2 regions of the Paenalkalicoccus suaedae genome follow, and region 1 is predicted to be linked to the other one. Evidence: riboswitches for the same ligand, from Rfam matches in the RefSeq annotation. Region 1 holds a riboswitch; the other holds the start of a gene.

Evidence for each region. A riboswitch is a leader RNA that binds a small molecule or an ion and turns the genes downstream of it on or off. The one in region 1 is predicted to bind glycine.
Region 2: another riboswitch for glycine. It lies ahead of gcvT (glycine cleavage system aminomethyltransferase GcvT); the one in region 1 lies ahead of FLK61_RS09850 (ACT domain-containing protein).

Annotation. Positions count from the first base shown of each region.
Region 1 covers NZ_CP041372.2:1,839,686-1,844,120, reverse strand. The annotation lists gene FLK61_RS09855 (serine hydrolase domain-containing protein) at 258-1,262, opposite strand; glycine riboswitch at 1,485-1,562, shown strand; gene FLK61_RS09850 (ACT domain-containing protein) at 1,665-1,940, shown strand; gene FLK61_RS09845 (PFL family protein) at 1,953-3,314, shown strand; gene FLK61_RS09840 (hypothetical protein) at 3,330-3,923, opposite strand; gene proB (glutamate 5-kinase) at 4,238-4,435, shown strand, end outside.
Region 2 covers NZ_CP041372.2:1,495,893-1,500,327, reverse strand. The annotation lists gene gcvPA (aminomethyl-transferring glycine dehydrogenase subunit GcvPA) at 1-1,115, opposite strand, end outside; gene gcvT (glycine cleavage system aminomethyltransferase GcvT) at 1,130-2,230, opposite strand; glycine riboswitch at 2,323-2,402, opposite strand; glycine riboswitch at 2,406-2,500, opposite strand; gene FLK61_RS08120 (DEAD/DEAH box helicase) at 2,625-4,214, shown strand; gene FLK61_RS08115 (YqhG family protein) at 4,201-4,435, shown strand, end outside.

The sequences.
Region 1 (4,435 bases):
ATGTGAGCCCCTCGCTTGGTGCGGGGGGCTTTGTTGTGGGGTTTATAGAGGGTATTGACTGGTATTAATAGTGAAACTTTGTTGATTGCGCGAATTTCGTCTCTGTCTGCGCATATTTCGGTGCTGATTGCGCGAATACCCTCCTGAATTGCGTGAATTTCCACCTTAATCGCGTATCCGACAAAAAAACATCGAAGCCCCTTCCCCAACCAAAAAAACAGGAACCAACCTCTCTCCTGGTCAGTTCCTGCCTGTTATTAGGATCTTCTGGCATCTAATATTAACTGCAACAGCTGTAGTCGCTGCAGTTCGTTTACGCTGGAGCGCGTGAATTGATGTGTCAAAGTAGTGGAGTCAACTCGGTGTACAAACACTAAATCAAGCTCTGGAACAATGTCGATTGATTGTCCATACCTGCCTACTGCCGAGTATAAGCCTAAATCACTATATGGTGGTGTTGTCGAGACCCACCATAAATACCCGTAGTCAAACACGGAATTAGAGGGGACGGTTTTTTGAGCCGAGGTGCTCTCTTTGATCCATTCTTTCGAAACAAGCTGTTCTCCTTCCCACTCCCCTTCTTGAAGGTACAATTGTCCGAAGCGTGCCATATCCCTCGCCGACATACGGAATAAGTAAGAAGGGTGCCTAGAGCGACGGTCCTCATGTTTATAATACGTATTGGATAAACTAAAATCCTCCATTCCTAAAGGAACGGCTATGTTTTCGTAAAAATCCTCAAACACATCTCTCTCGGTTTGCTGATTATAAATCGTGCCTAATACATTAAAATCCCAATTATTATAATAGTAGTGCTGTCCTGGGAAATTACTTCCTCGTGCAGGTCTCGAGAGTCTCATACCAAACGACTCTTCTCCTGCTGGCAAGTACACGCCAGAGCTTGAGGTCATCAGGTGGCTCAAATTAGCCCGCTTTTCTAAAGAAGTAAGGGGTGTATCGTCCTCGACGGAAAGATCCTCGAGCGTTTGCTCCAAACTTAACGTCCCTCTCTCTATTTCGTTGCCGATCAAGGCGCTAATAAAGCTTTTGCGAACGGAATGGGCATTTGTATTCTTCGTGACGTCTCCCCATGAGAACAACACTTTGCCTTCATAAATAACCATAGCAGCCGTCGAATTTAATGATTCATAGTAGTTACGAGCCTGCTCTAATGCTGCCGGATTAAATCCAGCGGACTCTAGTGATTCATGCGTTTCCCACGTCGTTTCAGAAGACGAATCCATGGAAAGATAGACGTACATAAATAATCCCACCAATACAAGTATTGTTACAATCAATACCTTTATGATTTTTGTATACACCTTGATCATCCTCTGTCAGTTACAATAACTTGATCATATCACGGTCTTATAATGGTTGCTATTACAGTGATATTAATTTCTCATTCCCTTGACTAGCATTTAGAAAACTGATACGTTTAGTTAAATTAATACGAGCGATGAGCGCAGTGGGTCACTACTGCGGGAGCAAATTCTGGAGAGTTCGCATCTAAGCGACGCCGAAGGGTTCATAATCTCAGGCACAAGGACAGAAACGATCGGCATGGAGCCGGTTTTTTTCTGTTGAGATTAGGGACAACCCTTGTCTCTTTTTTTGTGCATCAAGAAGACTTCATATTAAAACGAGAAGGTAGTGACAGCAAAATGGAACAAAAACGTGCAGTAATTTCAGTAGTAGGGAAAGACCAGGTTGGTATTATAGCGAAAGTAACAACGATGCTTGCAGAGAATGATGTAAACGTGCTTGATATCTCTCAAACGATCTTACAAGACTTCTTTACGATGATGATGCTTATCGACATTTCGGACGTAGAGGATTTCCACCGCCTCCACGATAATCTAGATACAATTAGTGAAGAGATGAAGCTTAAAATTGACATGCAACGAGAAGAGCTATTCGGCTCTATGCACCGCATTTAATAGGAGGATACTATGAGCTTAGCATTTCAAGAAATTCAAGAAACCATACGCATGATTCAAATGGAGAAGCTGGATATTCGCACGGTAACAATGGGTATCAGCCTACGAGACTGTATCTCACATGATCAAGAGCATATGAGAGATGCTGTGTATAAAAAGATAACGTCCTATGCAAAAGACCTTACAAAAACGGCGGAGCAAGTCGCAGACGAATATGGTATTCCGATCGTCAACAAGCGTATCTCCATCACGCCAGCTGCTGAACTACTAGGTAGTGCTACGAGAGAGGATGCTATTTTACTTGCTAAAACGCTAGATAAGGCTGCAAGTGAGCTAGGAGTAGACTTTATCGGTGGATTCAGTGCGCTTATTCATAAAGGCGAAACTAAAGGAGACACTGTCTTACTAGATGCATTAGCAGAAGCCCTAAGTGATACGAACCGCGTGTGCGGATCTGTCTCTGTAGCGACAACTCGTTCCGGAATCAACATGAACGGCGTCAAACGTTTAGGGGAAATCATTAAAGAAGGTGCGGAGCTGACAAAAGATCAAAACGGAATCGCGAATGCAAAGCTTGTTGTATTCTGTAACCCTGTTGAAGATAATCCCTTTATGGCTGGTGCCTTCCACGGTGCTGGTGAAGGAGAAGTTGTGTTAAACGTAGGTGTCTCTGGTCCTGGCGTTGTCTTGCATGCGCTTCGTCGTTATCCTGATGCAGACTTAGGCGAAGTTTCAGAAGTAATCAAAAAGACAGCATTTAAAATCACTCGCGCAGGAGAGCAAATCGGACGAGTGGTAGCAGAACGCTTAGAGGTGCCATTTGGTATCATGGATCTCTCATTAGCACCGACAAATGCGATGAACGATAGCGTGGCGGAAATTCTTGAGGAGATCGGACTCGAGCGTGTCGGTACGCACGGTACGATCGCAGCACTTGCTTTAATGAATGATGCTGTCAAAAAGGGTGGCGCCATGGCGAGCTCTTACGTTGGTGGCTTAAGCGGAGCATTTATTCCGGTTAGTGAAGACAACGGTATGATTAAAGGAATCGAAGATGGCGCACTTACCCTTTCTAAACTAGAAGCGATGACGTGTGTATGCTCTGTTGGTCTTGATATGATCGCGATCACAGGTGACGCCTCTGCCGCTTCTATTTCTGGAATGATTGCGGACGAAATGGCTATTGGAATGATCAATAAAAAGACGACGGCCGTGCGCGTTATTCCTGTGCCAGGTAAACAAGAAGGTGACATGGTCGAGTTCGGCGGATTACTAGGTCGTGCTCCGATTATTGCGATGAATCCATTCGGATCTGATCGCTTTATTAATCGCGGTGGCCGAATCCCTGCACCACTTCAATCATTAATTAACTAAACAGAAGAGGGAGCGCTATTCTCCCTCTTCTTCGTATACAAATTTCACTTCTCCGCGCGTAAGTGTAACCATTCTAAACATTCGATCGCGATGGCGATTCGTATAGGACGTCGCCTCAAATCGATATACCTGCTCTTCCCCTCTCATTAACACGTAGTGATTTGCTTGCGCATCTGTCTCTTCCGTCATCCACACCTCAAGCGTGTCAATCGAACTCCAAGGAATCTCCCTTTCTCCAACCATGCTTATGGATGAAAAGGTGATGCCACGATCCGTAATGTAGTAATAGGAATTAAGCGCGACCGCGCTTAAGCAAATAAATCCAATCAAGCTCACTACTAAATAAACGGTGTACCCTCTTAGCATGTGTATCGTTACCTTCGTTCTAAAATAAAAATAAGCTAAAAGTCCAATTGGCAAGAACAAAAATCCTGCTGTAAGTAAAATATATGAAGAGGAATGCGCGCCAACAAACCAAATAGAATCATGACTAAACCATATCCACTGCGTGAGTAATAGCAGGAACGATGGGCCAAATAAGACGAGCGCTCCAAAACAAATAAATAACATTCGAAGAAGTGTATCACGCTTTTTTACAGTCGTTTGCATCCATAATCCCCTCTTTAAATTGTTTTTAGAATTGTGCAATTATTCCTTGACATTACCTCTAAAAGTATAAATAATAAGGTAATATTATTATGTAGAGAATAGTAGGTATGACTGTCTTTAAGAGAGTAGATCCCAACAGGCTGCAAGGATCTATAAGGCCTCACATACCGAACCTGCTCTAGTTTATCATAATCGTGCGGCAAGCGTTAATTGTCCTTTAAGCTGGGTTTTAAACCAACAAAGGTGGTACCGCGGAGATCTCTTCGTCCTTTTTTATAAGGGCGAGGTTTTTTTATTTTTAGGAGGGATGATTCGTGGAACGAATCGTATTAAAAATTGGTAGTAGTTCATTAACGACACCTAATGGAGAGCTTGACGATCAAAAATTACAAGAGGTTGTCACGTTTATTGCAAAAGCGCGCGATCATGCTGATATTATACTTGTTACGTCAGGTGCCGTTGCAGCAGGCTTTAAGCAAGTCGGCTATCAAACAAGACCCGTCACCGTTCAT
Region 2 (4,435 bases), 340 kb from region 1:
TCAAGCGCACGCTTGGCATAATTCGCCTTCTGAATGTTTTGCATCGCCATTTCTTTTAAGCCTTGTTTCCCAATTGCACTCATAGCGATAGAAGCACCAAGAGCGTTAAGCGCCTGATTTGAACAAATATTACTAGTCGCTTTTTCGCGTCTAATGTGTTGCTCGCGTGCCTGCAGAGTTAACACAAAACCTCTTTGTCCCTGGTCATCTGTCGTTTGGCCAACTAGTCGACCTGGTACTTTCCGCATTAGTTTTTTGGTGACAGCAAAATAGCCGCAGTGCGGTCCACCTAACTGCATCGGAATTCCGAACGGCTGAGCATCCCCAACAACTACATCTGCACCAAATGCTCCTGGCGGCTTTAAAACACCAAGACTTAGAGGATTGGAGGAAACAACGAGGAGGCTCTTCTTTTCAGAATGAGCAATTTTCTCAATCGCTGCTAAATCTTCAACTTCTCCTAAGAAGTTTGGATATTGAACGACTACACAAGCAGTGTCATCGTTATATTTTGCCTTTAAGTCCTCAAGGGAAGTTTGTCCGTCCTTTTCGTCAATCTCAATAACCGTTAAGCTCTGGCCAGAAGCATTCGTTTTAAGCACCTGACGCGCTTCGGGATGAACAGTTTTTGAGACAAGGATCGTCTTCTTTTTCGTTTCAGCAGCACTCATCATTGCTGCCTCTGATAAAGCTGTCGGACCATCATACATAGAGGAGTTCGCTAAATCCATTTGCGTCAATTCAGCAATCATCGTCTGAAATTCAAAAATCCCCTGTAGCTCTCCTTGTGAAATCTCCGGTTGGTAAGGAGTATAAGCTGTAAAAAACTCTGAGCGCAGTAGCATATGATTGACAACAGAAGGAATATAATGCTCATAGACACCAGCCCCTAAAAACGAGGGGAACTCTTTGACATGCGTATTTGCTTGAGCTAGACGGCTCATCTCTTTAACAAGTGCGGTTTCGTCCAAAGCTTCCTGTAGCTTTAAATCACCCTTAAATTTGATGCTGTCTGGAATATCCTCAAATAATTCATCCAAATTTGATACTCCGATAGTTTGCAGCATCTCTTTCTCATCTTGCTCAGTTAGTGGTAAATATCGATAGCGATTCATGATGATCCTCCTCTTTAGTTCTTCTCACGCTTATAAAATGGTGTAGCGACAACTTTTGCCTTCAAACGCTTTTTACGAACCTGCACGTCTACTTCCGTTCCAAGCTCTGTGAACACCGTCTCAATTAATGCAAGCCCAATATTCTTTTGCAAAGTAGGAGACTGCGTGCCTGACGTGACAAAGCCAATTTGTCTATCATTGTGATAAACCTCGTAGTCGGTTCTTGGAATTCCTTTGTCAATCATCTCGATTCCGACAAGCTTTCTTTGAAGCCCCTCTTCCTTTTGTTGCTTTAATGCCTTCTGCCCAATAGCAGCAGGCTCTTTTTCTGTTTTTACAACAAATCCAATCCCAGCCTCAAGTGGCGAAATTTCTTTAGAGAGCTCTTGACCATATAAGGCAAGCTTTGCCTCAAATCGGAGCGTGTCACGTGCTCCTAAACCACAAGGAACAAGTCCCTCCGCTTCACCTTCTTTTAGAAGCGCTTGCCAAAGCTCTGTCGCATCCTGAGGGTGACAATAGATTTCAAAACCATCTTCACCTGTATATCCTGTTCTAGAGATAAGTACTTTTTTACCAGCAAGGGTCACGTGATCTTTAAATCGGAAAAAGGAAATATCTGATAACTCCTCATCCGTCAAACGATTTGCAACCTTTTCCGCCATGGGCCCTTGTAGCGCTAACTGCGCATAGTTATCGGATACATCTGTTACTTCTACGTCCTCCGTTGCATGGTCTATTAGCCACTGCGCATCCTTCTCTTGATTAGAGGCATTCACCACTAATAAAAAGTCCGTTTCCGAGCGACGATAGATCACAAGATCATCCACTGTTCCACCATCTTCATAGCACATAGCTGTATATTGGCACTGATTATCCTTCATTTTACTAACATCATTTGTCATCATTTTTTGCAAGTACGTAATCGCCCCAGACCCTTTCACCTCAACCTCTCCCATATGAGAAACATCGAATAGGCCTGCCTTTGTTCGAACTGCTTCATGTTCCTCTTTAATAGAAGAAAATTGAACCGGTAAATCCCAACCACCAAAATCGATTGTTTTTGCACCAACACGTTTATACTCATCATAAAGTGGCGTTCGCTTTAACGTCATTCTTGCACCTCCATAAAATAAAAACCAATTTCACGTGATAAAAGCATCTTTTGCACAAAAAAAGACAGAGACACCCCTAAAAAGTAGTGTGTCTCTGTCTTTGTACCTGAGAGTTTCCCTCATAAAGGTTTCCCCATCGGTGCTCTGCTAAGTATCCAGATGCTCTCCAGAGTTGCGTCCAATAGAAGTCTCTTTTGCCTGAGAGATTCACGTCTCCGTTTGCTCCTTCGGCGTCGACTACGATGAGTCGCCCTCTCCCCCTATTGTCATTCGCAAATATTTACATAAATTTCTTTCGTTTGGTTCATACTATATACATCGTATCACTGAACGTAATTTCAAGGCAAGATACATTCTGTTTTTTTTGCATTTTCTGATTAGTGGAGGCGTTATCATGATTGATGTACTACTTAAAGATTCTTTGTCAGAAAAACTGACAGACCAGCATCCTATAACGACGTGGGATCAATTTACGTTAGCTTACGATATCAACGAGGCGCTACATAACCTCCCATTTGATGGAATCGTCTCTTTATCACACTTGCCAAATGTCACCTTACATGATTATCAACTTGACGCCTGTAAGCGTGTCCTTTTTGAATTAAACGGAAGCGCTTTGTTAGCGGATGAGGTTGGGCTTGGTAAAACGATTGAAGCAGGATTAATTTTAAAAGAGTATATGCACCGAAATATTGTGAAAAAGGTTCTGATACTTTGCCCTGCCTCATTAGTTTCTCAATGGGGAGAAGAGCTTCGCACAAAGTTTTTATTGCCGGCTTATGAGAAGAGAAAAGGCGTAGATTGGGAGACGTACGATATTATTATTTCCTCTATGGAGCTTGCAAAGCGTGAGCCTAATAGAGAGGCTATCTTAGCCATTAATTATGACATGATCATTATCGATGAGGCTCATAAGCTTAAAAATCATCAGTCTAGAAATCATCAATTTGTTCAGCAACTAAAAAAGAAATTTTGTTTATTGTTAACTGCAACACCTATGCAAAATAAAGTAAAAGAATTAATCCACTTAGTATCTATCTTACGTCCAGGTCTTCTCTCTGCTTCTCACGAAAAATCGTTAACAGATGACCAGATGAAAGCATTAGTTAAAAGCGTGATGATACGAACGAGGCGCAAGGATACCTCTATAGAGTGGCCGAAACGAATTGTCTCGACAACGTTAATTGACTTTTCGCCCGAAGAGACACAGGTCTATGAAAAGCTTGATGACTTACAAGCTGTTAACTCACTCCTCTCTTTAACTCTGAGACGGGAGTGGTGCTCAAGTAAATTTGCCGCATTAACAACCATGGTCAAAGCGCTAAAAGAAGAAAAGCTAGAAGATACAGGAGACCTTCAGGAGCTGTTAGCAGCTATGCAGCAGGTAGACCATCACGCGAAGGCTAAGGAAGTGTTAAATCAGATAAAAAGCTGGGGGTCTGATAAAGTACTTATTTTTACGGAGTATCGTGCAACCCAGCTTTATTTACAGGCATTTTTAACCCAAGCCGGGTATATATGCGTGCCTTTTAGAGGGGGTTTTAAACGAGGAAAGAAAGAGTGGATGAAACAGGTTTTTAAAGATCGTGCACAAATCATGATTGCTACAGAAGCAGGGAACGAAGGAGTAAACCTTCAGTTTTGCAACCGACTCATAAACTATGACCTTCCTTGGAATCCAATGCGGATCGAACAAAGAATTGGAAGACTCCATAGGCATGGTCAATCTAAAGATGTGACGGTCGTCCATGTCGCAGTTAAAGAAACGATCGAGGATCACCTATTATCATTACTGTATAAAAAAATTGGCTTATTTGAGGGCGTCGTAGGTGAAGTCGACACTATTTTAGAGGACGTAGCGCGCACGGACATAGAGTCCTATATGACGCAAACATTCACTAAGAAGCGTTCAACTAGCGAAATAAAGCTCAGACTCGAGCATCTATCTCATTTGCTAGAGGAGGAAAGACATGACGCAAACTAACCTGCTAGATTTTATCCATCGCTATTTTCATGCGTACGATTGTTTGTGCGAGCGAGATGCACAAGGTATTAAGGTTCAGTTATCAGAAGCAGAGGACAAAAAGCTTATGAATCGACCTTTCTATTGGCATTACCGTGAAAAAATCGGTCTGAAAGGTGTTCCTATGACGCGTTATTTCCATACAGATCAAACGCTAGCTCGTGGACCTGATAATGAATATG